DNA from 4 places in the Arthrobacter sp. 49Tsu3.1M3 genome. Region 3 is predicted to be linked to each of the others. Evidence: riboswitches for the same ligand, from Rfam matches in the RefSeq annotation. Region 3 holds a riboswitch; each other region holds the start of a gene.
What was found. A riboswitch is a leader RNA that binds a small molecule or an ion and turns the genes downstream of it on or off. The one in region 3 is predicted to bind S-adenosylmethionine.
Positions count from the first base shown of each region.

Region 1: linked by a shared signal. The riboswitch ahead of B5X90_RS18005 (methionine ABC transporter ATP-binding protein) and the one ahead of B5X90_RS11395 (aminotransferase class V-fold PLP-dependent enzyme) in region 3 are both predicted to bind S-adenosylmethionine.
Region 2: linked by a shared signal. The riboswitch ahead of B5X90_RS07510 (bifunctional o-acetylhomoserine/o-acetylserine sulfhydrylase) and the one ahead of B5X90_RS11395 (aminotransferase class V-fold PLP-dependent enzyme) in region 3 are both predicted to bind S-adenosylmethionine.
Region 4: linked by a shared signal. The riboswitch ahead of B5X90_RS05415 (DUF1737 domain-containing protein) and the one ahead of B5X90_RS11395 (aminotransferase class V-fold PLP-dependent enzyme) in region 3 are both predicted to bind S-adenosylmethionine.

Region 1 is NZ_FUZD01000022.1:40,670-47,705, forward strand. Features, by position in the region: gene B5X90_RS17975 (DUF1990 family protein) at 1-146, opposite strand, end outside; gene B5X90_RS17980 (MmcQ/YjbR family DNA-binding protein) at 143-553, opposite strand; gene B5X90_RS17985 (acyl-CoA dehydrogenase family protein) at 598-1,878, opposite strand; gene B5X90_RS17990 (MetQ/NlpA family ABC transporter substrate-binding protein) at 1,906-2,775, opposite strand; gene B5X90_RS17995 (LLM class flavin-dependent oxidoreductase) at 2,808-4,250, opposite strand; gene B5X90_RS18000 (methionine ABC transporter permease) at 4,297-4,962, opposite strand; gene B5X90_RS18005 (methionine ABC transporter ATP-binding protein) at 4,955-5,764, opposite strand; SAM riboswitch class I at 5,904-5,994, opposite strand; gene B5X90_RS18010 (CoA-binding protein) at 6,092-6,517, opposite strand; gene acs (acetate--CoA ligase) at 6,823-7,036, shown strand, end outside.
Region 2 is NZ_FUZD01000004.1:192,060-199,095, forward strand. Features, by position in the region: gene B5X90_RS07510 (bifunctional o-acetylhomoserine/o-acetylserine sulfhydrylase) at 1-1,276, opposite strand, end outside; SAM riboswitch class IV at 1,338-1,453, opposite strand; gene B5X90_RS07515 (VOC family protein) at 1,622-2,260, shown strand; gene B5X90_RS07520 (CPBP family intramembrane glutamic endopeptidase) at 2,379-3,146, opposite strand; gene B5X90_RS07525 (histidine phosphatase family protein) at 3,256-3,936, shown strand; gene B5X90_RS07530 (imidazolonepropionase) at 3,943-5,160, opposite strand; gene B5X90_RS07535 (NAD(P)/FAD-dependent oxidoreductase) at 5,172-6,284, opposite strand; gene B5X90_RS07540 (glycine C-acetyltransferase) at 6,725-7,036, opposite strand, start outside.
Region 3 is NZ_FUZD01000008.1:135,621-142,656, forward strand. Features, by position in the region: gene B5X90_RS11385 (Nramp family divalent metal transporter) at 1-1,065, opposite strand, end outside; gene B5X90_RS11390 (class I SAM-dependent methyltransferase) at 1,233-2,027, opposite strand; gene B5X90_RS11395 (aminotransferase class V-fold PLP-dependent enzyme) at 2,109-3,584, opposite strand; SAM riboswitch class IV at 3,619-3,732, opposite strand; gene hisN (histidinol-phosphatase) at 3,810-4,640, opposite strand; gene B5X90_RS11405 (ribosome small subunit-dependent GTPase A) at 4,717-5,832, opposite strand; gene aroA (3-phosphoshikimate 1-carboxyvinyltransferase) at 5,816-7,036, opposite strand, start outside.
Region 4 is NZ_FUZD01000003.1:68,645-75,680, reverse strand. Features, by position in the region: gene cls (cardiolipin synthase) at 1-838, opposite strand, end outside; gene B5X90_RS05425 (aminodeoxychorismate lyase) at 932-1,900, shown strand; gene B5X90_RS05420 (ATP-grasp domain-containing protein) at 1,911-2,876, opposite strand; SAM riboswitch class IV at 3,195-3,309, shown strand; gene B5X90_RS05415 (DUF1737 domain-containing protein) at 3,322-3,633, shown strand; gene B5X90_RS05410 (rhodanese-like domain-containing protein) at 3,630-4,052, shown strand; gene B5X90_RS05405 (O-succinylhomoserine sulfhydrylase) at 4,049-5,257, shown strand; gene B5X90_RS05400 (hypothetical protein) at 5,323-6,414, opposite strand; gene B5X90_RS05395 (glycosyltransferase) at 6,411-7,036, opposite strand, start outside.

The DNA.
Region 1 (7,036 bases), on a different contig from region 3:
CGGTACAGTGCCGGGCCGTCGCCAAGGTATGCCCGGGACACCAGGCAGGGAAAGCCCTCCGGAGCCTGACCGTGCTCAGTGGAGCCAATGCCCGGATAGTTCAGCCCGCCCCGCGCGCCGCGGCCGGCGCCGGGGACACCGCTCATGTGTCCTCGCCCCTGGCGAGTCCCGCCCAGCCCAGCTGTTCCCGCTGCTTCCGGCTGAACGAGGCGACCACCAGGTCATAGGAATCCTCCACCATGTCCCGGATCATGTCGTCCGGCAACGATCCGTCCAGCCGGACCCCGTTCCAGTGCGTCTTGTTCATGTGCCAGGCGCCGGTGATTTCCGGGTGGATGGCCCGCAGCTGTTCGGCCAGGGCCGGCTCGCATTTGAGGCTCACGGACCAGTCGGCCGGGTCCATGGCCGACGCCGCGAACATCTTGGCGTCCTGCCGCGCCCCTCCCGCCACGGCGGCCCGCACCTTGAACACGGATGTCTCCGGTCCGAAAGGAAAGTCCTCAAACGCACCGGGGAAGCTCAGGCAGATCTCGCGCAGGGTGGCAACGTCCATGGCACGAGCCTATCCGGGTGCAGCTATCCGGGCCCCGCTGCCAGCTATCCCGCTGCGGCCTGTCCGGCTGCGCGGGCGTCGCCGATGCTGTGCAGCCCTTCCGGGGTGGTGCCGTTGACTTCGTAGTCGCCCACGGTGCGGGCCTTGAACACGGCGGGGTTGTGGGTGGAAACGGTCCTGGCGTTGCGCCAGTGCCGGTCCAGGGATTTCGACTTCGACGTGGCGGACGCACCGGTGACGTCGAAGAGCTGCTGGGCCGCGGACTGGACGAGTTCCGGCACCAGCAGCTGGGCCTTTTCCACCGCGATCTCGCCGCGGACGTAGCGCTGCTCCGGGGTGAGATCCACGTTTCGGTCCGCGCCGACGTCGAGCTCCCGGGCGGCGGCCAGCACCACGGATTCCGCCGCGAAGACCTTGGCCGAGAGCTGGCCCACGAGCTGCAGGATCAGCGGGTCGTCGCGGAACAGTTCGCCGGACCCGGTGTTGAAGGTGCGCTTGCGGTCGCGGACCAGCGCCGACGCGTCGGCCAGCGCCGCCCGGCCGATGCCAGCCAGGACGGCGAGCAGGACCAGCTGGAAGAAGGCCGGCTCGTGCGTGGTGGATTCCGAGCGCCGAATGATGTTGGCGTCCGGCACCACGGCGTCACGGAAAATCGTGGTGCCGGTGCCGGTCAACTGCTGGCCGAACCCGTCCCAGTCGTCGAGGATTTCCACTCCGGGCTGGGTGGTGCTGACCACGGCGTACTGGCGGCCCTCCACGCCCTCGGTGCTGGCCATGACGGCAATCCACTCGGCGAAGATGGTGCCGGTGGTGTAGTACTTCCTGCCGTTCAAGAGCCAGTCCCCGCCGTGGCGTGTCAGCTTGGTTCCGGTGGTGCCCAGGACATTGCCGGATTTCTCCGTGGCGGCGTTGCCAAAGATCTCGCCGGCCACAACTTTCGGGTACCAGCGGTTCCGGAAGTCCTCGGATTCCAGGCCGACGGTCTCCACGAACGCGAAGTGCGAGCGGTAGAGGTGGGCCACGGAGGAATCCGCCTCGGCGAGTTCGATGAGCAGCCGGAAGAAGGGCTCGAAACCGATGCCGTCGCCCCCGTGTTCCGTGGGCACCCGCAGCCGGCCGAAGCCTTCCTCGTTCAGCCAGCGGACCTGTTCGAAGGGCAGGACCCTGTCCTGCTCGCGGGCCAGCGCGCCCTCCGCGATCCGGGCGAACACGGGCCGGAAACGCTGCGCCAACGTCTCGTAGGCGGCCGCGGCCGACGGGGCCGCGGCCGATGGTGCTGCGGCCGACGGGGCTGCGGGGGCTAGGGTCTCTGATGCGTAGGACATGCGTTCCCTTGGTTGCTGTTGGCCGGGCTAGAGCTTGGCGGCGTCGGCGGCGGGATCCTGGTCCCAGGGGGTGGGCAGGATGCCCTTCTGGTAGCTGGCAAACCAGGCTTTGACCTCCGGGGACTGGAAGGCGGCCTTGAGGGCCGCGGCCTTCTCCGACCCGGCAAAATCTTTCCGCCCGGCAACCACGATCCGGAACGGGACCTGGTCCGCATCCGTTTCGAAGGCCAGCGCGTCGTCCTTGCTGTGCCCGGCATCGGCGGCCATCCGGGCGACCAGGAAGCCGGCGTCGACGTCGGGAAGGGTCTTGGCGAGGGACTGCTGGTCCACTTCCACGAACTGCAGCTTCTTCGGGTTGGCCGTGATGTTCTTTTGCGAGGTGTGGATCACGGTGGCGTCGGACAGCTCCAGCAGGCCGGCGTCGCGCAGCATGAACAGGGCCCGGCCGTTGTTCGCCGGGTCCACGGGAATGCCGATCTTGGCGCCGTCCGGGAGCTCCTTGAGGGACTTGTACTTGTCAGACCAGATGCCGCCCGGGGCGCTGTAGACGTAGAACAGTCCCACGTTCTCCAGGCCCTTGTCCTGGTTGAACTGCTTCAGGTAGGCGTTGTGCTGGAAGAAGTTGGCGTCGAATTCGCCGTTGGCCACGGCCAGGTTGGGCTGGATGATGTCCGTGACGAAGGTGGGCTCCAGGGTCCAGCCCTGGGCCGCGAGCAGCTTCTGGGCCAGCTTGGTCGGTTCCTGGTACGGGGCGGACTCGGTGACGATAATCTTGATCGTCTTCCCGCCGCTGGCGGCGGCACCGCCGGGGTTGGTGAGGCCGCAGCCGGTCAGTGCCGCGGCGGAGACTGCACCGGCGCCGGCGAGGGCATACTTGAGGAAATTTCTACGCTGCATGGTCTTGGTCCTTTGTGGTGGTTCGCGCTGAGCTATGACTGGGCGGTAACGCCGGCGGGCTGGTTTTCGGCCGCCGCGGAGAATTCGGTGAAGGCTCCCCGGAAGGCTGCGGCGGGGTGCCGGCCGTTGAGCCGCGGCCCGGCGCCGAAGAGCTTCTCGCGCAGGGTTCCCGGCGCGTAGCCGGTCTGGGCGAGGCCGCGGCTGCGCAGTTCCGGCAGCACACCGTCGATGAAGTCGGTGTAGGAGCCGGGGATGGTCTGGTTGATGATGTTGATGCCGTCAATTCCGGCGTCCTGCCACTGCTCGAGACGGTCCGCGATCTGGTCCGGCGTTCCCACCACCCGGTTGGCCCGGCTGCGGTAGAGCGCAATGTCGCGGAGGGTGGGATTGCCGCCTCGGACGGAAGCGCGGATAGCCGTGAGATGCCCCTGGCTGCCTTCCGTCTCAAGGTCCCCGAGCGGGGTGTCCAGCGGCAGCCCGCCGAGGTCGACGCCGAACCCGCCGCCCACGTGGGCCAGCAGGGCCTCAATGTCCAGGCTGTCCTCGAGCTCGTCGGCCTTGCGGAGCGCCTCGGCCTCCGTGCCGCCCACCACGAAGTGCATGCCCTGGAGGAACTTCACGTCATCCGGATGGCGGCCGGCGGCAACGGCCTGTTCCCGGACGGCCGCGGTGTACTTCGCGGCCACGTCGGTGCTCGGCGCGAGGGTGAAGGTGGCCTCGGCGTTGGCGGCGCAGAACTGCTGGCCGCGGCCGGAGCTTCCGGCCTGGAAGAGCACCGGGGTGCGCTGCGGCGAAGGGGCCGCGAGGTGGGGTCCGTCGATCGAGTAGCGGGGTCCGCGGTGGTAGATCTTGCTGACTTTTTCCGGGTCGGTGTGGACTCCGGTCTCCTTGTCCCGGAGCAGCGCATCGTCTTCCCAGGACCCTTCCCACAGTTTGTAGGCGGCCTCGACGTATTCGTCCGCCCAGTCGTAGCGTTCGTCATGCTTGGTCAGCTCGGTGGCGTTGAAGTTCCGGTGCGCGTTTTCCAGCACGCTGGTGACGATGTTCCAGGCCACCCGGCCGCCGCTGATGTGGTCCAGCGTGGACATCTGCCGGGCGAACTGGAACGGATGGCTCTGAATTACCGACGACGTCGCGGCCAGCCCGATCTCCTGCGTTCCGGTGGCGAGCGCGGACAGCAGGATGAGGGGGTCGTTGGACGGCACCTGCAGGCCCTTTTTCAGCAGCGATGCCCACCCGCCGTCGTAGTCGCCGTACAGACCGACGACGTCGGCGAAGAAGATCGCGTCAAACTTGGCGTCTTCGAGCTGGCGGGCCAGGTCGGTCCAGAGCTGGAGTTCGTTGAACCGGTGCTGCTGGGCTTCCGGGCGCCGCCACTGGCCGCCCATGATGTGGCTGGACGTGTTCATCACGAAGGCGCTGATCAGCAGGCGGGGGCGGGGTCCGTCGAAACGGGTACTGGGTGTTGACGTCATGGGGTGCTTTCCGCTGAGGGAGGTGGGAAGAGGGTGCTGCCGGCGCTCAGAGGCGCTTGTCCAGGCGCCGGGCAACATAGGATCCGCCCAGCTGAACGATGGTGACCAGCAGGATCATCAGGACAATCGCGGTGATCATGAGCGGCGTTTCGTAGCGGTAATAGCCGTACCGGATGGCGAAGTCGCCGATTCCGCCGCCGCCCACCAGGCCTGCCATCGCCGAGTAGGAGATGAAGCTGACGGTCATGATGGTGATGGAGCTGACGAGTCCGGGCTTTGCCTCCACAATCAGGACGTCCCGGACGATCTGGGACCGGCTGGCGCCCATGGACCGTGCCGCTTCGACCACTCCGCCGCCGAGCTGGCTCAGGTTCTGTTCCACAAAGCGGGCGAAATACGGAATGGCGTTGAGGGTCAGCGGGACAATGACGGCGGCCGTGCCGATGGTCGTGCCGACAATGAACCTGGTCACGGGAATGATTGCGATCAGCAGGATCAGGAACGGGAACGAGCGGAGCAGGTTGACCAGCCCGTCCAGGACCCGGTGCAGCTTTGGCCTGTGCTTGAGCCCGTTGGGACCGATGGTGTAGAGCAGGACACCTAGCGGTGTGCCGAGCAGCACCGCCAGCGGGATGGCCACCAGCAGCATGGTGAGGGTCTGTCCCATGGCGACGTCGATTTCGGGCAGGATTTCCAGGATGCGGTCAAACATTGATCAGGCCCTCCGACGCGGCTGTGGTGTGGGTGCCCCTCCCGGAGCGGTCCAGCTGGATCTCATCGGAGACCAGGTAGCGGCCGATCGACGTCGCCGGGTGGAAGCCGGGGCGCTGGAGTTCGGCGAGGTCGAACTGCTCCACCACCCGGCCTTCCTCCATGACCGCGACGTTGTCCGCGATGGCCTTGATGACGTTCATCTCGTGGGTGACCACCACGATTGTGATGCCGAATTCGGCGTTGACGTCGGCCAGGTACTGCAGGACCGATGACGTCGTCCGGGGATCCACGGCCGACGTCGGCTCGTCGCAGAGCAGCACCTTGGGCCCGGTGGCGAGGGCGCGGGCGATCGCCACCCGCTGCTTCTGGCCCCCGGAGAGTTTGGCCGGATACGTTCCCGCTTTGTCGGCGAGGTCCACGATTTCCAGGGTTTCGGCGGCCCGCCGCCGGCGTTCCGCCTTCCCGACGCCGGCGAACTTCAGGGACAGCTCCACATTTTCCTGGGCTGTGAGGTTGTTGAGGAGATTAAAGTGCTGGAAAATCATGCCGATGTCGTGTCGCTTGGTCCGGAGCTCGGCGTCGGACAGGGTCACCAGGTCCACGCCGTCCACCAGGACGCGGCCCGACGTCGGGCGCTCGAGGAGGTTGATGTTGCGCAGCAGCGTGGATTTGCCGGCGCCGGAGAACCCGATGATGCCCTGGATGGTGCCCCGCCTGATGTGCAGGCTGACGTCATCGACGGCCGTGAAAGGTCCCGCGGCTGAAGCGAATGACGTGCTGACGTTCTGGATCTCGATCACAGGCCACCACCTGCTCGGGGCCGCGGCGCCGCCGCTGTCTGCGTGTTCATGATTTCCTCCGGGCTCGCCCGAGGAAAGCCCTGGGTCCTTGCTTCCGGGCAGCGCTGAGCGAAGCCGCGGAGCCTCAGAACACAGTGGTTCTCCATCGGTCCTGGCGGTAGCACCGTCCTCAAAGGAGGGGGTTGCTGCGGCGTCACGGAGCCAGATCTCTCAGCCGCTCGGGATGGTTACGAGTCCATCTCACACGGCAAGGGACCGGATACTGAAAAAGCCGGTCACATTTTGTAACCGACTCTTCCCGATCTGTTGATCGTCATTCCCGGGCCGTTAGATGCCCACGCGCCAGCCTTCGCGGGCGGGGCACGCGTTCACGACGACGTCCAGCCCGGCGGCCTTGGCGCGGTCCGTCGCGGCGTCGTCGAAGACGCCCAGCTGCAGCCAGACGGCCTTGGCGCCTACTGCGATGGCCTCGTCTATGACGGCCCCCACCCTGTGGGAGTTGACGAAGCAGTCCACGACGTCGATCGGGTGCTTCTCCGGAGGGATGTCAGTCAGGGAACGGTACCCCTTCTCGCCGTGGACGTCGTCGCCCGGAAGGTTGACCGGAATGATGGTCATGCCCATCCGGTCCCGGACATAAAGGGAGACGTCAAACGCTGAGCGCCATTCGTTGGTGGTGAGGCCGACCACCGCCCACGTGCCTTTGGTTCGCATGAGGCGGTCAATGACTGCCGGATCGTTAACATGGGCCATGCATCAACCTTACTCCTGCGACCTTTCCGGACAATTGTCGAATAAATGAATGATCTGGACCGGACGCACGCCGGGTGAACGAATATTACAGCGCTCCCGGCGCCGATTTTGCGGAATGGTGCATCTGAAGCTCTAGTAGGTAATGACCATCCCGAGCGGCCGAGAGACCTGGATCGATGACGCCGCAGCAACCCCCGGTGACGTGAGACGACCATTCCCACGCAACCGTTCCGCCCTCCTTCGCTGAAATTCGAGGGAGCCGGAGCGACCAAGGGTGCTACTGCCAGGACCGATGGAGTGCAGCAATGACCCCTGAGAATTCTTCCGCCCTGCCCACCTTTGCCCGGACCGCGTCCGAGGCAATCCCACAAACCACTTCGGACGCGACGGCGAACGAAGCAGGGCTGCGTGACGCGCCCGGCTCCTCTCGCGGCTCTTCGGGATGGTCCCTGAACGAGCCCACGGACGGCGCAGTGCACGGCGTCCCCGCCGACGGGCCGGCGCGTCACCGCAGCACCA
Region 2 (7,036 bases), on a different contig from region 3:
CGAGGATGTCGTCAATGTGCTCCAGTCCCACCGAAAGCCGCACCAGCCCGGGATTCACCCCGGCGATCACCTGCTGTTCGGGCGAGAGCTGGCTGTGGGTGGTCGACGCCGGATGGATCACCAACGACCGGACATCGCCGATGTTCGCGACGTGCGAATGCAGTTCGAGGGCGTCGACGAACCGCTTGCCGGCCTCCGCTCCCCCGGCAATGTTGAACGCCACGACGGCGCCGGTCCCCTTGGGCCCGTACTTGCGGCCGCGCTCGTACCAGGGGCTGGACGGCAGCCCGGCGTAGGCGACCGATTCGACGTCGTCCCGCCCCTCCAGCCATTGCGCCACCTTCGTGGCGTTGGCCACGTGGCGCTCGACGCGCAGGCTCAGCGTTTCGATGCCCTGGGCGATGAGGAAGGCGTTGAACGGGGACACCGCGGAGCCAAGGTCGCGCAGGAGCTGGACCCGGGCCTTAAGGATGTAGGAGAGGTTCGCGCCCAGCGCGCCGTCGGCTCCGAGGTCGCGGGCGTAGACCAGGCCGTTGTAGGTGGGGTCCGGGCTGTTGAAGCCGGGGAACCGCTCCGGGTCCTTCCCGAAGTCGAAGTTGCCGGAGTCCACGATCACGCCGGCGATTGCGGCGCCGTGCCCGCCGAGGTACTTGGTGGCGGAATGCACCACGATGTCCGCGCCCCACTCGATCGGCCGGATCAGGTAGGGGGTGGAGAGCGTGTTGTCTACCACCAGCGGCACGCCGGCCTCGTGCGCCACGCCGGAGACGCCCTCGATGTCCAGCACGTCCTGGCGGGGGTTGGAGACCACTTCGCCGAAGAACAGCTTGGTGTTGGGCTGGACGGCGTCCCGCCACTGGTCCAGGTTGTCCGGGTCTGCCACGAAGGTAACGGAGATGCCGAACTTCTTCAGCGTGTGCGCGAGCAGGTTGTAGGTACCGCCGTAGAGGCTGGGGCTGGCCACCACGTGGTCGCCGGCCTCGGCGATATTGAGGATCGCGAACGTCTCGGCGGCCTGGCCGGAGCTGAGCAGCAGCGCCGCGAGGCCGCCTTCCAGGCTGGCGACGCGCTGTTCGACGGCGTCCTGGGTCGGGTTGCCGATCCGGGTGTAGATGGGCGCGAGCTCGGCGAGCGCGAAGCGGTTCGCGGCGCTTTCGGCGCTGGGGAACACGAACGACGTCGTCTGGTAGATGGGCAGGGCACGCGCGCCGGTGGCGCTATCCGGCTCCTGGCCGGCGTGGATCTGGCGGGTTTCAAAGGACCAGGCGTTGGACATTGGTGCTCCTCGAGTCACTGGGCACAGCACCGGCCGGGGCTTTCGGCCCGAACCGGAACAGGCGCCGCGCTTGCCCTCCGGCGGGCGCCGGACGGCCAGGTCTTCACCCGGGGCACCCCACCGCGATACGAGGGTTGCCGGCCAGCAAGCCGGGGCTGTGCGCTGGCACTCATGACCTGGCTTCAGTGTAGGAATGGCGGCGCAGCCCTGGATAGCTTTGTGACGAAGATGAAGACGGCCGCCGTGACGGAGCATCGGGGCGCCGCGTTCGGCGCCCCGGGACGTCCCATGACGGTTAGGGGAGCCTAAGCTGAGAGGTCCATCACAAAGTGCCAAGATGATGGCATGCGCATGGATCACGTCTCTTACGCCTGTGAACACGATGGCTTGGCAGCCACCACTGAACGTATTGCGTCTGCCCTCGGCGTTGAAGCCGTGAAGGGTGGAGTGCACCCCCGTTTCGGGACACGCAACATGATTATCCCGCTCGCGGGACACAAGTACCTGGAAGTCGTGGAGGTCCTGAACCACCCGGCCTCCGACAAGGCCCCGTTCGGCCAGGCCGTCCGGGCACGCTCCGAGGCCGGCGGCGGCTGGATGGGCTGGTGCGTCGAGGTTGACGACCTGGCCCCGTTCGAGGAGCGGCTCGGCCGCGCCGCCGTCAACGGCAACCGGAAGTTTCCCGACGGCCGCGAACTGGTCTGGAAGCAGATCGGCATCCTGGGGCTCATCGCCGACCCCCAGGTGCCGTACATGCTCAAGTGGGAGGGCGACCCGGAACTGCACCCGTCCAACGCCTACGCGAGCGATGTCAAGATGTCCGCACTGACCATTGCCGGTTCGGCCGCGCGCGTCACGGAGTGGCTGGGCGAACCAGTTGAAAAGCCGCTGGAAGACGTCGCCGTGAACTGGATCGCGCCGCACGGTACTCCCGGCATCCTCTCTGTCACCTTCGAGACCGCCTCCGGAGCGGTCACGATCTAACGCTCCACCTGCCCCACGCTTCGGCCGCCATCTCTTAGGTGCCAACGTTGTCACCTAGGAGACGGCGGCCGAGATCATTTAAGGCCGGGCGATGGCGCCGGCAGTACAACCAGCACCATCAGCCCAGGCCCACGGCCTTGCCGAACAGGCTGAACCCCACGAACGCCACAGTGTCCAGGATGGCGTGGGCGATCACCAGCGGCATCACCCGTTTGGTCCGCGTGTAGACCAGCGCGAAGACGACGCCCATCACCGCGTTGCCGATGAACGGCCCGAACCCCTGGTACAGGTGATAGCTGCCGCGGAGCAGGGCGCTGGCGGCGATGGCCGCCGGCACGCTCCAGCCCAGTTTCCCGAGCCGGTCCAGCAGGTACGCGACCACGATCACTTCCTCGACCACCGCGTGCCGGATCGCGGACAGGACCAGCACCGGCACGGTCCACCAGTACGCGTCCAGGGCGCTGGGGATGATCGCCGTCGTGATCCCCAGCGCCCGGCCGGCGGCGTAGAGCCCCAGGGACGGAATGCCGATGAGCGCGGCGAGTCCGAGACCCTGCAGGAGGTCCTTGCCGGGCCGGGCGAAGTCGAAACCGATCCTTCGGAACGCCGAGGTTCCGCGCTCCCCGGCCGGCCAGTGCTCGGTGAGGAAATAGATCACGAGGGCCACCGGCACCAGGGCGAAGATGATGTCCAGCAACTGGTAGGTGAGGTCGAAGTATTCGCGTGCGCTCTGTGAGCGGTTCAGGGTGGATGTGCCCTGGGCCAGCGGCGCCGTGGTCATCTTGTCCAGCAACTGCACCAGGGAGTAGATCGCGGACTGCCCCAGCGACAACCCCAGGACAATCAACACTTCGAACCGCAGCCGGCGGCGGGAGGGAACCAACATGGTTCTATCTTGCCTGCACTTGCCGATAGTTTGCTGGTGCCCGCGTGGCGCCGGCCGAACGGGGTTTTGCCTGCGGCACCTGCTTTTGGGAGCCCTATGCTTGGGGATTATGAGTGCGCCCCGGAAAATCATCATGATCCGGCACGGCCAGTCTGCCGCCAATGCCGACACCTCGATCTACAACCGTGTTCCGGACTACCGGATCCCGTTGACCGCGCTGGGCCTGGAGCAGGCCACCGCGGCCGGGGAGGAAGTCCGGCGCCAGCTGGACGGCCGCCCGGTGTGCGTCTACGTCTCACCGTATCTGCGCGCCTACCAGACCCTCGAGGCGCTGAATCTCGGCCCGCTCGTCGAGCGGGTGATCGAGGAACCGCGCCTGCGCGAACAGGACTGGGCCAATTTCCAGATCGCCGGCGACATCGAGGACCAGAAGGAGCTCCGCAACGCCTACGGGCACTTCTTCTACCGCTTCCGCGAGGGCGAGTCCGGTTCCGATGTGTATGACAGGATTTCTTCCTTCATGGAAACCCTGTACCGGCACTGGTCCAGGCCCGGCAATGCCCCGAACGCGCTGTTCGTGACGCACGGATTGACCATGCGGCTGTTCTGCATGCGCTGGTTCCACTGGTCGGTGGAATATTTCGAGTCCCTGAACAACCCCGAGAACGCCGAGGTCCGCACCCTGCTGCGCACCTCGCACGGCAAGTACGAGCTCGACAAGCCCTTCACACAGTGGGAGAAGAGGCGCGTGGACGAGACCGTCCTGGACGCACCGCCCATGATGTTCTAAGGCCCGTCAGCGGACCGGCTGCGCCACGCCGGCGCGCCACACCGCGTGCGTCAAAGGGATGCCGGGCCGGTAGGCCAGGTGCGTGGCGGAAGGCGCGTTGAGCAGGTGCAGGTCCGCACGGTGTCCGACGGCGATCGAGCCCACCGCGCGGCCGCCGTCGACGTCGTTCCCGGACTCCCGGCGCAGGGCCAGCGCGCCGCCGTAGGTCGCGGCGCGCACCGCCTCGTGGACGCTGAGCCGCATCTGCAGCACGGCGGTGGTGACACAGAACGCCATGGAGCTGGTGTACGACGTGCCGGGGTTGCAGTTGGAGGCCAGCGCCAGCTGCACACCGGCGTCGAGCAGTTCCCGGCCGGGGGCCAGCGGCTGCCGGGTGGAAAGATCGCAGGCCGGCAGGCACGTGGCAACCGTGCCCCGCGTGCCGCTGCCGCCGGCGGCGTCCCAGCCGGCCCAGCTGCCGGCGAGGGCATCGACGTCCCCGGCCGACAGGTAGTTCACGTGGTCCACGCTGGCGGCACCGACTTCCACCGCCAGCCGGACGCCGGGGCCCTCGCCGAGCTGGTTGCCGTGGACGCGCAGGCCCAGCCCGGCGGCCTTGCAGGCCAGCAGCACCCGGCGGGACTGGTCCTCGTTGAAGGCGCCCTGCTCGCAAAAGACGTCGGCCCAGCGGGCGTAGGGCCGGACGGCGGTGAGCATCGGCCCGCAGACCAGCTCCGTGTATTCCTCCGCGTCCATCCCGGCAGGAACGAGGTGCGCCCCCAGGTAGGTCACCTCGTCCGCCACGGTGGAGGCGATGCGGGCGCTGCGGGCCTCGTTCTCGACGTCCAGGCCGTAGCCGGTCTTGGTCTCCAGGTAGGTGGTGCCCTGCGACACCGCCTCCGCGACGCGGCCCATCGCCAGCCGGGTGAGGTCGAAGTCGCTCGTGCTCCGGGTGGCGTCGGTGGTGACGGCGATCCCGCCGGCGCTGTAGGTCTCCCCCGCCATCCGGGCCTCGAACTCGGCCGTGCGGTCCCCCGCGAAGATCAGGTGCGTGTGGGAGTCGACCCAGCCCGGCAGGAGCGCCCGGCCCCCGGCATCCACCCGTTCGTCCGCCGCCGGGGCCTCGGCCGCAGGCCCGAGCCAGGAAATCCGCTCCCCCTCGATCACCACCGCCGCGTCGCGGAGGACGCGGTGTTCCGCGTCCTGGGTCATCAGTTCGGCGATATTGGTGATGAGGGTACTCATGGATCCATTCTTCAGCGCCGGATGGACCAGCGGGTCGCGGCCAGCGCCTCCGCTGTCCGGGATGCCGGACTAGCGTCCCGCGCCGGGGCGGAGCCCTGGCCCGCGAGGATCAGCCCGGCGGCCAGTTCCGCGACGCCGGATGAGGTCTGGAATCCGTACCCGCCCTGGCCGGCGAGCCAGAAGAATCCGGTGGCCTCGGCGTCGAACCCCACTACCGGGACGCCGTCGGCCGCCTCCGTGCGCAGCCCCGTCCAGGCTGTGCGGACGTTGCGGATCCCGAGCGTCGTGATCGCGTTGAGCCGGGCGATGACCCGTTCGACGTCGCCGGGATAGGGCCGGGCGTCCTCGGGTCCGCTCGGCACGTGTTCGGCGGGCGAGATCAGGACCTGGCCGTCGTCCGGCCGGAAATAGAAGCTGTCATCGGCCGCCGCCACCATCGGGCAGGCTTCCGGAAGGGGATTCTCGACTTCGACGATCGCCGCGGTGCGCCGGTACGGCTGCAGGCCCAGCTTCTCGACGCCGCTGAGGACGGCGAGCTCGTCGGCCCAGGCACCGGCGGCGTTGACCACGACGGCGGACTGGAAGCCTTCCTGCCCGGCGCCCAGTTCCCAGCCGGTGCCCAGGCGCTGGGCCGAATGGACCCTGGCGCCGGTAATGATGTCCACGCCGCCGCCCGCGGCGAGCCGCCGGTGGTCCTCGAGCAGCACGGGGGCGTTGCAGGCGAAGGATCCGGTGTCCAGCCCGGCAGCGCTGAACGAATCCGGGACCAGGGCCGGGCACAGCTCCAGTGCCTCGGCGTGGGTGATCCGGTGCATGTGTCCGCTTGCCTCCGCCCGGACGGTGGCGTCGTCGCCGATCAGCATGAAGCTGCGCGGAGTGAGCACTGGTTCCGGACGTCCGGTGTCCTGGGCCGCGATGAGCTCGAGCGTCCGGACGGTGAGCTCCTGGACCACCGGCGGGCCGTAGCTGGGAATCAGTTGCCGGGCCGAGCGGGCCGACGTGTGGTACGCCAGGGTCTGCTCGGCTTCGATCAGGGCCACGCTGCAGCGCCCGGCCAAGGCGGAGGCAAGGGACAGGCCGGCGATCCCGCCGCCGACAATTACGACATCGTAATGAGCTGACATGGTCCCATCCTTGCAGATTGTCCGGGGCCGGTGATCCACGTCCCGGTATCCGGCGGTTGCCCCAACCTGCGCCCGGGCGGCAGTATCCGACAAGACGCCAGTGGATCGTTCGAAGGTGGCTGACGTGCCATCTCCACGTTCCGCACCACTGGACATGTCCCTTCTTCGTCCGCATCGCTGGACATGTCCCCCGTTGCCGCGTGCCGGCCCGGGACACGCCCTTCCCTGGTCCGCACGACTGGGCATGTCCCCCTTTGCCGCCGGCCAGCCCGGGACATGCCCGTCGTTGGCCGTGGCCATTGGACATAGTGGCATCAAGTCCAGTCCTCGCTGCCGGGACTGGGCATGTCCCGCGGACAAGCCAGTGCAGGACGCCGGGATGAACGAGCAGGGCCGGACCCCGTCCTGAAAGTGGGGCCCGGCCCTGTCGACCAGGCGGGCTAGGCTGCGGCCACCACCGCGCGGCTGCGGACGAATGCCTGGACGCAGGCCTCGACGTCGTCGGAGCTGTGCGCAGCGGAGAGCTGCACGCGGATCCGTGCGGCACCCTTGGGCACTACCGGGTAGCTGAACGCGGTGACGAAGACGCCGTTGTGGAGCATGGCGTCAGCCACCTTGGCGGCCATGACGGCGTCGCCGAACATCACCGGGACAATGGCGTGCTCGCCGGGGAGCAGGTCGAAACCTTCCTCGCTCATGCGGTTGCGGAAGAGTTCAGCGTTCGCGAAGAGCTTGCCGCGCAGTTCGCCGGA
Region 3 (7,036 bases):
CGCCAGCAGCACGACGGCGGGGATAAGGGTCACGACGCGCCGGGCCATGACGGGGATCCGGATCTTGAGCAGGCCCTGCATGATGGTGCCGCCGGCATAGCAGCCCACTGAGGTCGATGCCAGGCCGGAGGCGAGCAGCCCGACCGCGAAGATCACGCCGACGACCGGGCCGAGATTGGCGGTGATGGCGGCGTGCGCGCCCTCGATCGTGTCCGTGCCTTCTTCGCCACCGAGGGTGGAGGCGGCCAGGAGCAGCATGCCGATGTTGACCAGTCCGGCGATTGCGAGGGCGGCCACGACGTCGAACCGGGTGGCCCGGACCAGGCGCGCGATGGCCGCCGGGGGAACATGCAGGTGTTCGTCCGGCCGGTGCCGGTCCCGGGACAGGGCCGAGTGGACGTAGATGGCGTGCGGCATGACGGTGGCCCCGAGCATGCTGGCGGCCAACAGGACGGTGTCCGGGCCCTGGAAGCCGGGCACGAGCCCGGCCAGGGCGGCCCCCGGATCGGGCGGGCTGATGAACAGTCCGGCCAGGAAGCCGACCGTGATGATGCCGAGCAGGAACATGATGATGAATTCGAACGGCCGCTGTTTCTGCCGGGCCTGGACGGCGAGCAGGAGCATGGACACGGCGCCGACAATCACGGCGCCAAGGGGGAGGGGCAGGCCGAAGAGCAGGTACAGGGCGATTGCGCCGCCCACCACCTCCGCGAGGTCGGTGGCGGCGGCGACGACTTCGGCCTGGACCCAGAAGGCGCGGCGCCACAGCGGCTTGAGCCGTTCGCCGAGGATCTCCGGAAGGCTCTTTCCGGTGACGATCCCGAGCTTGGCGGACTGGTACTGGACGAGGACTGCCATGACGTTGGCGGCCACGAGGACCCACACGAGCAGGTAGCCGTACTGCGCCCCGGCGGTCAGGTTGGCGGCCACGTTTCCGGGGTCCACGTAGGCGATCGACGCCACGAACGCCGGCCCCAACAGGCCGATCAGCGCCCTCCGGGCACCCGGGTGTTTGTAAGTGGGGGCGTCCTGCGCCGGTTGCCCGTGTCCCGTTACCTCCAGCACTGCAAGCTCCTGTGATTGGCGCGTCGGCGGTGACGCGATGATCGGCGCCGGCCGGAAAACAGCCGGTGTCAAAGTTTCATGTGCCTATAAGAAATTATTAGGCATACCGAAACAATAGGCCCGGCGGGCGCTGCGTGCAATCCGGGGGAGTCCGGGGTGAGCGTGCATCAGGCCCGGAAGGCCCGCCACGTCTGGGTCAGGTAGGGCAGCCGGAGCACCTCGCCCGGGGTGTGCCCCAGGTGCTCGTGCAGGTACCAGGCGAGGTTGGCTGTGACCTTGGCCCGGGTGGAGTCCGATGCCGCGAGATAGTAGCTGCGGGACTTGGCCAGCTCCTGGATGTCCTCCGTCGTGACGGAATCCTCCCAGCGCGTCAGGTGGCTCTCCAGCCCGGTGAACTCGGCGCCCACGGCCGGACGGAAGTGCGGTTTGTGCACGTCCCCGGCGTGCATGATCCGGGAGAGCCTGTGCACCCAGGGCACGCTGGTGTCCAGCTGGTTCCAGATCAGGCCCAGCACGCCGTGCGGCCGCAGGATCCGGGCAATCTCGGTGCTGGCCAGGCCGGAGTCGCACCAGTGCCACGCCTGGGCGACCGTGACCAGGTCAAAGGACTCCGGCTCGAGACCGGTGTCCTCGGCGCTGCCCTCGATGGCCGTGACGTCCGGCAGGGTCCGGCGCAACTGCCCGAGCATGTCGGCAGAGGGGTCCACGGCCACCGTGCCCAGTCCGCGTTCCGCCAAAAGGGAAGTGAACTTCCCGGTGCCCGCGCCAATGTCCGCGGCGTCCCTGGCTCCCGCCGGGACCAGCCAGTCGGCCGACTCCTGCGGATAGCCGGGGCGGACGCGTTCGTAGTGCTCGCCGCCGTCCTGGAAGCTTTGTCCGAGTTCCTGGCGCCGCTCGCTGTGCAGTTTTGGTCCGTTGTGCAGCTTCGGTCCGCTGTGCAGCCTGGGGCCGGCGCTTGCCACGTGCGATCTCCTTCGGGAAGGTCCTGCTGGTTTCAGATACCCTTCGAATTTACCGCACCCGCGCCGGGCCCTGGTCCTGCCCTAGTCGAGGGTGCAGGGCGCAGCGCCGGCGGTGCCCGGGGTGTTCGGCGCCCAGTGCGGGTAGCTGCGGGTATCGTTGGCCGGCACCCAGCGGCCGGCGTCCACCACGTAATCCCAGCCGAGTCCGTTCTGCCGCAGCTGCTGCAGTCCGGCCAGCAGGCGTTCGGCGTCCTCCAGCCGTGAGCCGAGGCCGAAGCTGGCCCGCAGGGAACCGGCGGGCAGGCCGAGCCGCTTGAGCAGCGGGTGGGCGCAGAAGCGGCCGTCGCGCAGGCCAATGCCGTGTTCGGCCGACAGGTAGGCGGCGACCAGTCCGGCGTCGTAGCCTTCCACGGAAAAGTTCACGACGCCGATCGTGCCGGTGTCCGGGTGATCGCTTCCAGCGGAAGAAGCAGAGGAAGACCCGGACGCCGAATCGGCAAAGATCCGGTGCACGGTTACTCCCTCGATGCCCTGGAGGCCCTCGACGAGGAAGGACCGGATGGCGTCCTCGTGGGCCTGCCACTGCTCCGGGTCCAGGGCCGCAATGACCTGGGTGGCGCGGGCGAGGGCCGCCGCGCCGAGGACGTTCGGCGAGCCACCCTCGTGCCGGGCAGGCCCTGTGGTCCAGCTGACGGAGTCGAGCCGGGCATCGCGGACCGCGCCGCCGCCGGCCAGGTGCGGGGTGCCGGCGTCGAGCCAGTCCGTCCGCCCCACCAGCACGCCGGCGCCGAACGGGGCGTACAGCTTGTGCCCCGAGAAGGCGAGGTAGTCGACGTCGTCCGCGGCGATATTGATCCGCCGGTGCGGGGCGAGCTGCGCGGCGTCGACGACGATCCTGGCGCCGTATTCGTGCGCCAGGGCGGCCAGGGTGCGGATCGGGAGGATCTCGCCGGTGACGTTGGAGGCGCCGGTGACGGCCAGCAGGCTGACGCCGCCGCGGGCGAGTTCGTCGCGCAGGCGGTCCACGGTGGCCGCGAGGGTGGCGGCGGCCACGACGCTGCGGTGCGGGACATTCTGCCAGGGCAGGAGGTTGGCGTGGTGTTCGATGTCGAGGTAGAGGACCTCGCCCGCGGCCCGCCCGTCGCGCAGCGGCAGGCAGCCGGCCAGCAGGTTCAGGGAATCGGTGGTGTTGCGGGTGAAGATCACGGAATCGTCGGGCCGGCCGCCCACGAAGTCCCGCACGATGTCCCGGGCGTTCTCGTAGACGGAAGTGCTGATCTGCGATGCGTAGCCGGCGCCGCGGTGCACGCTTGCGTAGTACGGCAGGATTTCATTCAGGTAGGCCGAGACCACGGACAGGGCCGGGGCGGAGGCGCCGTAGTCAAGGTTGGCGTAGCGCGCGTGGCCGCCGGTGATCAGCGGTGCCTGGATTTCGGCCCCGGTGACGGCTGCCAGCGGGCGGGCCGCGAGGGCCTGGCGGCCATCAGCCTGCCCTGCGGACTGTTCTGCACCAGCAGCATGGAATTCAGTGGCAACGGGAAAAATGGCAGTTGTCATGGGACCTCACTCGAACAGGACCCCACACCGTGGGAATCCGCGCTTGCCGGGTCCGTTCCGGACCGGCCAGGTCGTCACCCGGGGCACCCCACCGCGACTGGAGGGTTGCCGGCCAGCAAACCGGGGTTTAGCGCTGGCACTCGTGACCTGCATCGAGCGTAGGACATCGGCGCAGCCGGGGAAAAGGCGGGCACCGATTGTGAAGCGGATTATTACGGGCGCGGTTCAGTTGTTCGGGTGCGCCTGGAAGAGGTCGTCGAGCCCGGGGTTGAGCCGCTTGAGGACTTCCGAGTGCAGGATCGAATTGGTGGCCAGGGCGTTGCCGCCGAAGGGACCGTCCTCGCCTTCGAGCGAGGTGAAGCGGCCGCCGGCCTCGGTCACGATCGGCACCAGGGCTGCCATGTCGTACAGGTTCAGCTCGGGTTCGCAGGCGATGTCCACAGCGCCCTCGGCCACGAGGCAGTATGACCAGAAGTCACCGTAGGCGCGGGTCCGCCACACTTCCTCGGTCAGACCCAGGAACTCATCCAGGTTCCCGCGTTCCTTCCAGCCGCCAAGGCTGGAGTAGGACAGCGAGGCGTCCTCGAGATTGGAGACGTTGGATACCTTCAACCGTGTGGCGGCGGCGAGCGAGCGGCCCGTGTAGGCGCCTGCACCCTTGGCGGCCCACCAGCGCTTGCCCAGTGCCGGCGCGCTGACGACGCCGACCACCGGCTCGCCCTCGTCGACGAGGGCGATCAGGGTGGCCCAGACCGGGACACCGCGGACAAAGTTCTTCGTGCCGTCGATCGGGTCGATGATCCACCGGCGGGAGCCGTGGCCCGAGCTGCCGAATTCTTCGCCCAGGACTGCGTCACGCGGACGTGACCGGGAGAGCTGGCCGCGGATGGCCTCTTCCGCGGACTTGTCGGCATCGGTGACGGGTGTGAGGTCAGGCTTCGTCTCGATCCGAAGGTCGAGCGCCTTGAAGCGGCTCATGGTCTGGGAATCGACCGAATCTGCCAGTACATGGGCAAGGCGCAGGTCATCGTTGTAGCTCGAAGCGGGTTGGCTCATGGTTCCAAACTACCGTCAAACCTGGCTGCCGGGCGGGAGGCCGCGGCACGGCGCCGCCGCCCCGCCGCCGGTCCGGCTAGGAGACGGTGCCCAGTTCCTTGGTTTCCTGCGCTTCCATCCGCGGGTCCGTGCCCAGCAGCCGGCGCAGGGACGCGAGCCTGGCCGGTCCCGAGGGCCCCGCGTGCCCGGCCGCAACCCACTTGTCGACGCCGCAGTTGACGGCCGTGGAGTCGTGCTTGCAGCCGCGTTCGCAATCATCGGTGCCGGGTTCCAGGTCCGGGAAGGAACGCAGGATCCGGTCCGGGTCCACGTGGGCCAGGCCGAAGGACCGGATGCCGGGGGTGTCGATGATCCAGCTGCCGGCCGGGGCATCGTTGACTTTGAGCGCCAGTGCCGAGGAGGACGTGTGGCGGCCGCGGCCGGTTACCGCGTTCACGCCTCCCGTGGCCCGCTCGGCGCCGGTCAGGGCGTTGACCATGGTGGACTTGCCGACGCCGGAATGGCCCAGCATCACGGTGACCTTGCCGTCGAGGTAGTCGCGCAGCTGGGACACCGCGTCCTTGTCGAGCCGGGCCGAAAGTCCGTCGTCGGAGCGGGCGTCGATGCCGGAAGCGGCGGAGTCGGCGGTCTTGGAGATGATGACGGGGAAGTCGAGGTGCTGGTAGTTGGACAGCAGCTCGGCGGGATCCTTGACGTCGGCCTTGGTGACGAGCAGCAGCGGCTCAATGCCGGCGTCGTACGCGGCCACCAGCGCACGGTCGATGAAACCGGTCCGCGGCTCGGGGTTGGCGGCGGCGACCACCACAACCAGCTGGTCGGCGTTGGCCACGACGGCGCGTTCGATCGGGTCCGTGTCGTCGGCACTGCGGCGCAGCAGCGTCTTGCGGTCCTGGATCTTGACCAGCCGCGCGAGGGTGTCGGGCTCACCGGTGACATCCCCGACGAGGGAGACGAAGTCGCCGGCAACCACCGGGTTGCGGCGCAGCTCACGGGCCCGGGCCGCGATGATCTTGCGTTCGTCCGCGGTCCCTTCGCCGACGACGGCGGTGTAGCGGCCGCGGTCGACGGTGATGATGCGTCCGGTGACGGCGTCGTCGTAGCTGGGCCGGTCCTTGGTGCGGGGCCGTGTGCCCTTCTTGTTCGGCCGGATCCGGACGTCGGACTCGTCCCAGGAATCAGTGCTGCGTGCCACCGGCGGTGTCCTCATCTGCGGCGGGTCCCTGGGCCAGCATCGCTTCCCAGAGTTGCGGGAAATCGGGCATGGTCTTGGCCGTGGTTGCGATGTCCTCGACTTCCACCCCGCGTACGGCAAGGCCCAGAATGGCGCCGGCGGTGGCCATGCGGTGGTCCGCGTAGCTGTGCACCACACCGCCGTGCAGCGGGGCCGGGCGGATGATGAGGCCGTCGGGGGTTTCTTCGGCGTCGCCGCCGAGGCGGTTGATTTCGGCGACGAGGGCGGCGAGCCGGTCCGTTTCATGGCCGCGGAGGTGGGCGATGCCGCCCAGCCGCGAGGGGCCGGCGGCGAGGGCGCAGAGCGCGGCCACGGTGGGGGCGAGTTCGCTGGTCTCGTCGAAGTCGCCGCCCTTGATCTCCGGTCCACCGCTGACCGTCAGGGTCCCGCCGTCAATCGTCACCGTGGCGCCCATAGCGGTCAGGATGCCGCGCCAGAGATCACCCACCTGGGTGGTTTCCGCGGGCCAGTTCGGGATCCGCACGGTGCCGCCGGTGGCCAGGGCCGCCGCGAGGAAGGGTCCGGCGTTCGAGAGGTCCTGCTCGATCCGGACGTCGAAGGCGCGGATCGGGCCGGGGGTGACAATCCAGTGGTTCGGCACCGAGTCGTCGACCGCCACGCCCACGCCGCGCAGCACCGCCACGGTCATGTTGATATGGTCCAGGCTCGGTACGGGCTTGCCGACGTGTTCCCGGCTTTGATGTTCCAGGTGGAGTCCCTCGGTGAAGCGCGCCCCGGCCAGCAGCAGGGCGGAGACGAACTGGGACGAAGCGCTGGCATCAATGACCAGGTGGCCGCCGCGCACTTCGCCCGAGCCGTGCACCGTGAACGGCAACGACGACGCCGGACCGCCGTCGCGTGCGGTCACTGCCACGCCCAGGCCGGCGAGGGCCTCGATGATGGTGCCCATGGGGCGTTTGCGGGCGTGCGGGTCGCCGTCGAAACGGGACTCACCGCGGCGCAGCGCGGCCACCGGCGGCACAAAGCGCATGACCGTACCGGCCAGGCCGCAGTCGATCGCCGTGTCCGCCGCCGCGGTGTCCATGCTGATCGGGACGATTTCCAGGTCGGGGCCGAAGGCTCCGTCGCCGGGCACTTCCGTGACGGTGGCCCCCAACTGCCGCAGGGCCTCAATCATCAGCGCGGAGTCCCGGGAGTGCAGGGG
Region 4 (7,036 bases), on a different contig from region 3:
TGAGCGTGGTGACGATCGGTCCACGCAGGCAGGCCATCAGTTCGACCCATTCGCGGCCGATCTTGCGGTGCTTGGGGTTGTTGTAGGAGGGCTCGATCAGGTTCTGCGATCCGGTGAAGGCGATCTCGCCGTCGATCACCATGATCTTGCGGTGGTTGCGCAGGTCCGGCCGGCGCCACTGCCCCTGCAGCGGGTTGAGCGGCAGCATGGGCCGCCAGCGGATCTTGCTGGCCTTGAGCCGGGCGATCAGCTTGCGGTAGCCCTTGATGCGAAGCGTGCCAAGGTGATCGAACAGGACACGGACCTCGACCCCGCGTTCGGCGGCCTCTTCCAGCGCGGTCAGCAGATCGTCCGTGACGTGGTCCGAGCTCATGATGTAGAACTCGGCGTTGACGAAGGACTTTGCGCCGCGGACCGCCGCGGCCATCGCCTTGATCGAGTCGGGGTAGCCGGGCAGCAGCTCCACCTGGTTACCGTCCACCATCGGCAACGAGCCCAGCGTCTTGTTCAGTTCCGCGGCGGAAGCCACCCATTCGGGTCCGGCATAGCGGCTTTCCAGCATCGCCAGTTCCGAGGTCCCGGCGCGCACCCGGGTATTGACCGCGTCCTGCTGCGCGCGGCGCTTGCGGGAGAGCCGGAAGTTGCCGAACAGCAGGAACAGGAGCAGGCCGATGGTGGGCACGATGAAGATGCCCAGCAGCCACGCCATCGCGGTGGTGGGCCGCCGGTTTCCGGGGATGATGCCCAGTGCCAGCACTCGGATGGCGAAGTCGATCACGGTCAAAATCAGAATCGCCCAGGACGGTAAAGTCTCCGCCAGCGGAAATGGCCAAAACACAGGCGAACCCCTCAACGTACAAGCCACGCGGAACAGTTCCGAACGGGCAGTGACCAAATCCTATCCCGGGACCACCGAGACTAAGCTTTAGCCATGACCACTCCTGCCCCTGTTCCCGCGCCCGCGACCGTTCTGGTCTTCCTCGACCCGGCGTTCCACGGCGGCCGGGTTGCCGACGCGTCGCAGCCGCAGCTGATGGCCACGGACCTTGGCGCCACCCGCGGCGACGGTGTTTTCGAATCCCTGCTGGCCGTCGGCGGCAGGCCCCGCAAGATCCAGGCGCACCTGACCCGGCTGGCGGGCTCGGCCCGGCTGCTGGAGCTGGACATCCCCGCCGAGGACGCATGGCGGCGGGCGGTGGAAACCGCCATCCGCGAGTTCCGGGGGCAGGAACCCGCCGCGGCCGCAACGGGCGGCGCGGAGCAGGATGAGGTGGTGGTGAAGCTGATTGTCACCCGTGGGCCGGAGGGCGCGGCTGCCCCCACGTGCTGGGTCCAGGCCTCCGCCCCTGCGGCCGCGGGCCGGCGGCAGCGCGAGACCGGGATCGACGTGATCCTGCTCGACCGCGGCTACGACAGTGAAGTCGGCGAGCGCGCCCCGTGGCTCCTGCTCGGCGCCAAGACCCTTTCCTACGCCGTGAACATGGCAGCGCTGCGCTACGCCCACCGGCAGGGCGCCGACGACGTCATCTTCACGTCCGCCGACGGCCGGGTGCTGGAGGGTCCGACGTCGACCGTTCTGCTGGCGCACCTGGAAACCTCGGACGACGGCGCCGGCGGCGTCCGCACCATCCGGCGGCTCATCACGCCCCAGCTGGACAGCGGCATCCTGCCCGGCACGTCACAAGGCGCCCTTTTCACCGCCGCCAAGGCCGCCGGCTGGGAGCTGGGCTACGGCCCGCTGGAGCCGAAAGACCTGCTGGACGCCGACGCGGTCTGGCTGATCTCCAGCATCCGGCTTTTGGCCCCGGTGAACCACATCGACGGGCAGGAAATCGGCACCCCGGAACTGCGGCGCCAGCTGACGGCCGAACTCAACGCCCTCTTCGCGACCATCGAATAGTAACGCGGGCTCACCCCAGGGCGTCCGCGGGCACTGCCGGGCACCGGCGGAACGAGGCCGGGTTGAACGCCGGGAGCATGAACGTTGCCAGCACGGCGTCGAGCATTTCCGGGGCCCAGGTGCTGTTCTCCCCCAGGGTCGCGCAGACACCCAGCACCACGGGCGTTCCGTCGGTGCGGCGGCGGATCTGGACCTGGACCGGCCCGGTCAGCCCGAGCGTGCGGACGGCGGCCAGGCCCAGCTTGCGCACATCCCCGGCCTGGTTCGCCGGCACCCTGCGGCTGACCTCGTCGCTGCCGGCGCGCCCATACGGAGTCCTGGTCTTCTCCAGGACCACCGCCACCGGCGCCATCGCGTTGCGTGCCGGGGTGCCGAACACCAGGCACACGTAGTCGGCGCCCGGGATAAATTCCTGGACCAGTTGCCCCGCCGGCATGTTCTTCCAGCTAACGGAGTCGGTTCCGGCCAGCAGGTGGATACCGTGGGAGCCTTTGAAGACCCGCGGCTTGACCACCACGGGGCCGCTGAGGCCGGCGAGGGATGCCGGCGCGGCGGCGAGGTCGCCCGGAACCGCGAACCGGGGCACCGGGATGCCGGCTGCCTGCAGCGCCCAGGTGGTGAACAGGTGGTCGTTGGCGAGGGCCACCGCGGCGGGGTCGGCCACGATGATCCGCACGTCCTGGGCGAATCCGGCGCGGGCCGCGGCGAGGACCGGGAGTTCCACGGTGAGGGTCGGAATGATGACGTTGATGGCTTCGCGGTCCACCACCCGGCGCAGGTCCAGGATCATGTCCGGGTTCGTCGCCGGCAGGAGCCTGACCGCGGCGGCGGGAGCCTCCCCGCCCTGGCGGGTGTCGGCGCGGGTGTCGGCGCGGGCGTCGGAGCCGAGGTACGGGAGGCCCCGGGCTTCGAGCTGGGCCGCGACGGCCCGTCCGGCGGCGCTTGTAATCCCGGTAACGAGTATGCGCGGGCCCACGATTGCTCCATTCCGCCGTGACCGGCCGGACCGCGGCTGCGGCTCCGACCGTTCCAGCCACCGATTCTCAGACAGCCTGTTGATGGACAGACGAGTCGATTCACGGGCTGCTCGATTCACACAGTGCTCGAATCACCTGCCGTTGCGCCCGACCCGTCGGACCTAATCCCCCCAGTAGACGGCGAAACGTCCCGGCAGACACGAGTGGGCTGTACCCGAAACTGGAGCCCGCCACTACTCGCCCGGGCCGCGGCCCGGTTACGGAACATGACGACGGCGGCGGTGCGGGCCGGCGTCGCAGGTGTTACGTTTTTGGGGAGTAATGAGAACCGGTGCCAAGCCCTGACTGGCCGGTCGGCAACCCTCCCTTTCGCGGCGGGGTGCCTCAGGTGAATACTCGGCATATCGACCATTCGAGCTGCAAGCGTGAAAGAGGAGATCCGTCGTGCCCGACACGTCAATACCCACAACAGCCGCACCCGGCACCGCACCCGGCGGCGAGGAGAGGCTGGCCTACCGCCTGTTCACCGGCGCGGATGACCGCGCCTTCTGCGAGCGGGTGTCAGCCGCCCTGGCCGAAGGCTACGTGCTGCATGGAAGCCCCGCCGCCAGCTTCAACGGAAGCACCGTGATCGTGGCGCAGGCGCTGGTCCTGCCGGCCGCGATTGCCAGTGCGGACGCCGCCGTCGCCAATGCGGTTGATGAGCTCGACGCCGACGAGTTTGGCGCCGACGGGGCCTTCGCGGGCCACGCATGAGCTACGCCGGAGACCTCAGCCCGCAGGAGGCGTGGGCCAAGCTTGAGGCGGGAGCCATCCTGGTGGATGTCCGGACCGAGGGCGAATGGGCCCACATCGGCATCCCGGACACTGCGGCCGCGGGCGAAGGCGGCAACGATCCGCTCTTTATCCAGTGGAACCTTGCCGGCGGCACGCCGAACCCGCACTTCGTGGAACAGCTAAGGCAGCAGGCGCCGGCGGACACCGGCGTCGAACTGGTGTTCCTTTGCCGTTCCGGCGCCCGGTCGATCTCCGCCGCGACGGCCGCGACGGCCGCCGGCTACACCTCGTACAACGTCCTTGAGGGCTTCGAAGGCGAGACCGACCGCTTTGGCGAACGCACCGTCAATGGCTGGAAGAACCGCGGCCTGCCCACCAACCCCGGAAAGATCAAGTGACTTTCAATCCCGACGCCGCCGGCTGGGCGGCCGACACCCAGGCCGTCCGTGGCGGCCTTGACCGCACCGGCTTCCAGGAAACCACCGAGCCGATCTTCCTCAACTCAGGATTCGTCTACGAGTCCGCGGCGGCCGCCGAGCGCGCGTTCACCGGGGAGGACGAGCGCTTCGTCTACTCCCGCTACGGCAACCCCTCCGTCGCCACCTTCCAGGAGCGGCTCCGGCTGCTCGAGGGAACGGAGGCGTGTTTCGCGACCGCGTCCGGCATGTCCGCCGTGTTCACCGCCCTGGGCGCGCTGTTGGCGGCCGGCGACCGGGTGGTCGCGGCCCGCTCGCTGTTCGGCTCGTGCTTCGTGATCCTCAACGAGATCCTGCCGCGCTGGGGTGTCGAGACAGTCTTCGTGGACGGCCCGGACCTGGAACAGTGGCAATCGGCGCTGTCCGAGCCGACCACGGCGGTGTTCTTCGAGTCGCCGTCGAACCCCATGCAGGAAATCGTGGACATCGCCGCCGTGAGCAAACTGGCGCACGAAGCCGGCGCCACGGTGGTGGTAGACAACGTCTTCGCCACCCCGCTGCTCCAGCGCTGCGGCGACCTCGGCGCGGACGTGGTGGTCTACTCCGGCACCAAACACATCGACGGCCAGGGCCGCGTCCTGGGCGGGGCCATCCTGGGCACCAGGGAATTCATCGACGGGCCCGTCAAGCAGCTCATGCGGCACACCGGTCCGGCGCTTTCGGCGTTCAACGCCTGGGTGCTCACCAAGGGCCTGGAGACCATGGCGCTGCGCGTCAACCATTCCTCGGCCTCCGCGCTGCGGCTGGCCGAATGGCTCGAGGGGCAGCCTGCGGTCAGCTGGGTAAAGTACCCGCTGCTGCCGTCCCACCCCCAATACCCACTCGCAGTGCAGCAGATGAAGGCCGGCGGGACCGTGCTCACCCTGGAGCTGCAGCCCTCCCCCGGTCGCACGGCGAAGCAGGCCGCGTTCGCCCTCCTGGACGCGCTGCGGATCATCGACATCTCCAACAACCTGGGCGATGCCAAGACGCTCATCACGCACCCGGCCACCACCACGCACCGCGCGATGGGCCCGGAAGGCCGCGCGGCGATCGGGCTCAGCGACGGCGTGGTCAGGCTTTCGGTGGGCCTGGAGGACGTCGAGGACCTCATCCGCGACCTCGGCCAGGCGCTCAAGCAGGTCTAAGCGCTCAAGTAGGTCCAGGCGCTCAAGCAGGTCAGGCGCTCAAGCAGGCCCGGGGCCATGACCGCTCAGGTCCAGGCCGCTTTGAGCGCCCGCCAGGCGTCGTCGTCGAGCATGCTGGACGGTGTGACGGCGACGGCGGCCGCCCCGCCGGAGACGGACGCCTCCAGCCCGGCCGCCAGGTCCGCGGCGGAGATGCGCCCGTCCTTGGCCCACATCCCGACCGAGATGGCGAACTTCCCCGACCGCTTCGCCATGGCCGCGGCCAGTTCGGCGGAGTAGGACGGCGCGGCGTCGTTGAGCCCGAAGTAGTCCCACAAGACCAGCCGGTCCGCGGCCGCGGCGAGCAGCCCGTAGTCATGGCCGCTCTCGGGCCGGTCGCCGGCGGGATCGTGCCACGGCGCCCGGACGTCCATGTCGAGCGTGGCACCGTTGGCGTGCGCTGCCGCCGCCGCCTTGGCCACGGTGGCTGCCACCGCCTTCGACCGCCAGGCCCCTAGGCTCGGGTGTTCGACGTCGATGTCCCCGTTCGCGAGCCGCGGCCAGTCCGTCCGGCCGCTGGCCAGCATGTACGAGTCACGGTCGTCGCCGCCGTAGGTGTTGTTGTCGAACATCAGTTCCGTCAAGGCCACGGCGTCCGGCTGGTAGCGGCTGGTCACCTCGGCCACGAAGTCGACGAGCCGCTCCCCGACGGGTCCCGTGGTGAGTGCGCTGACGCTGGCGAAGTCCGTGGAGCGGGTGCCGTCGAAGTTGATGCCGGCCAGGCCCGGGTTGGTGCGGATCCAGCCGGGGATCAGCAGGTCGATGGTCAGTGTGATCCTGCGTTTCCTGCCATCACCGCCGGTCCCCAGAGCCTTGACCGCCTCGGCCACGTGGTCACGGCCCGGGACGGCCTCTACCTCGGGGTGGGCGCCCCAGGGGAACGCCGTCCAGTCCAGCCGCCCCACGCTGATGGTGACGCTGTTGGCGTTGACCTCATCGAGCCGTCTGGCCAGTTCCGGCAGCGTCGAGGCGGCGTCGACCACAGTTTCGTAGCCGACGCCGACTGTGCGCTCCGCGGCGGGCGCCGTGGGTCCCTGCGGCCCGCCGCATCCGGTGGCAGCAAGCGCCAGCACCGACAGGAGCGCAAGGGCAGGGAAGGCAGCCGGTCTGCGCCTCAAACGCTGGCCTCCGGGCGCACCGCCGGGGCGGTGACACTGACCACCCCGGTCCGCGTCAGCTTGTTCCAGTGCGCCTCCTTGCCGCGGACTTCCTGCACCAGCGCGGCCACCATGGTCAGGCTCGTAAACACGGAATAGAGCGGGATGAGCGGGAGCGCCCAGAGATGGCGCAGATCCTTCCACGCCCTGTTCATGGCCAGGGCAAACACCGTGAGCAGCAATGTGATGAACAGCCCCACCCAGCCAAGGATTGCCCAGACGTCCGCGCCGAACGGGCTGCGGCCCAGCGCCGTGAGGAAGACCAGATCCACGAGGACCAGAATCTGGAGCACCGGAAGCACCACCATGGTGATGGTGTTGAACAGCAGGTACGCGCCGAACTGTCCGTGCCGGAGGTTGCCGATCATGCGCTTGTGCACACCCATGGTCTGCAGCAGCCCGCGGGCCCAGCGGACGCGCTGGCGCCAGAGCGCCCTGACCGTTGACGGCGACTCGGCATAGACCAGCGCCCGCGGGGCGAAGACCACCCGGTAGCCTGCCTTGTGCACCCGCCAGGTGAGTTCCAGGTCCTCGCCTACCGTGTCTTCGCGGAACGGCCCGATCTCCTCCAGGATCCGGCGGG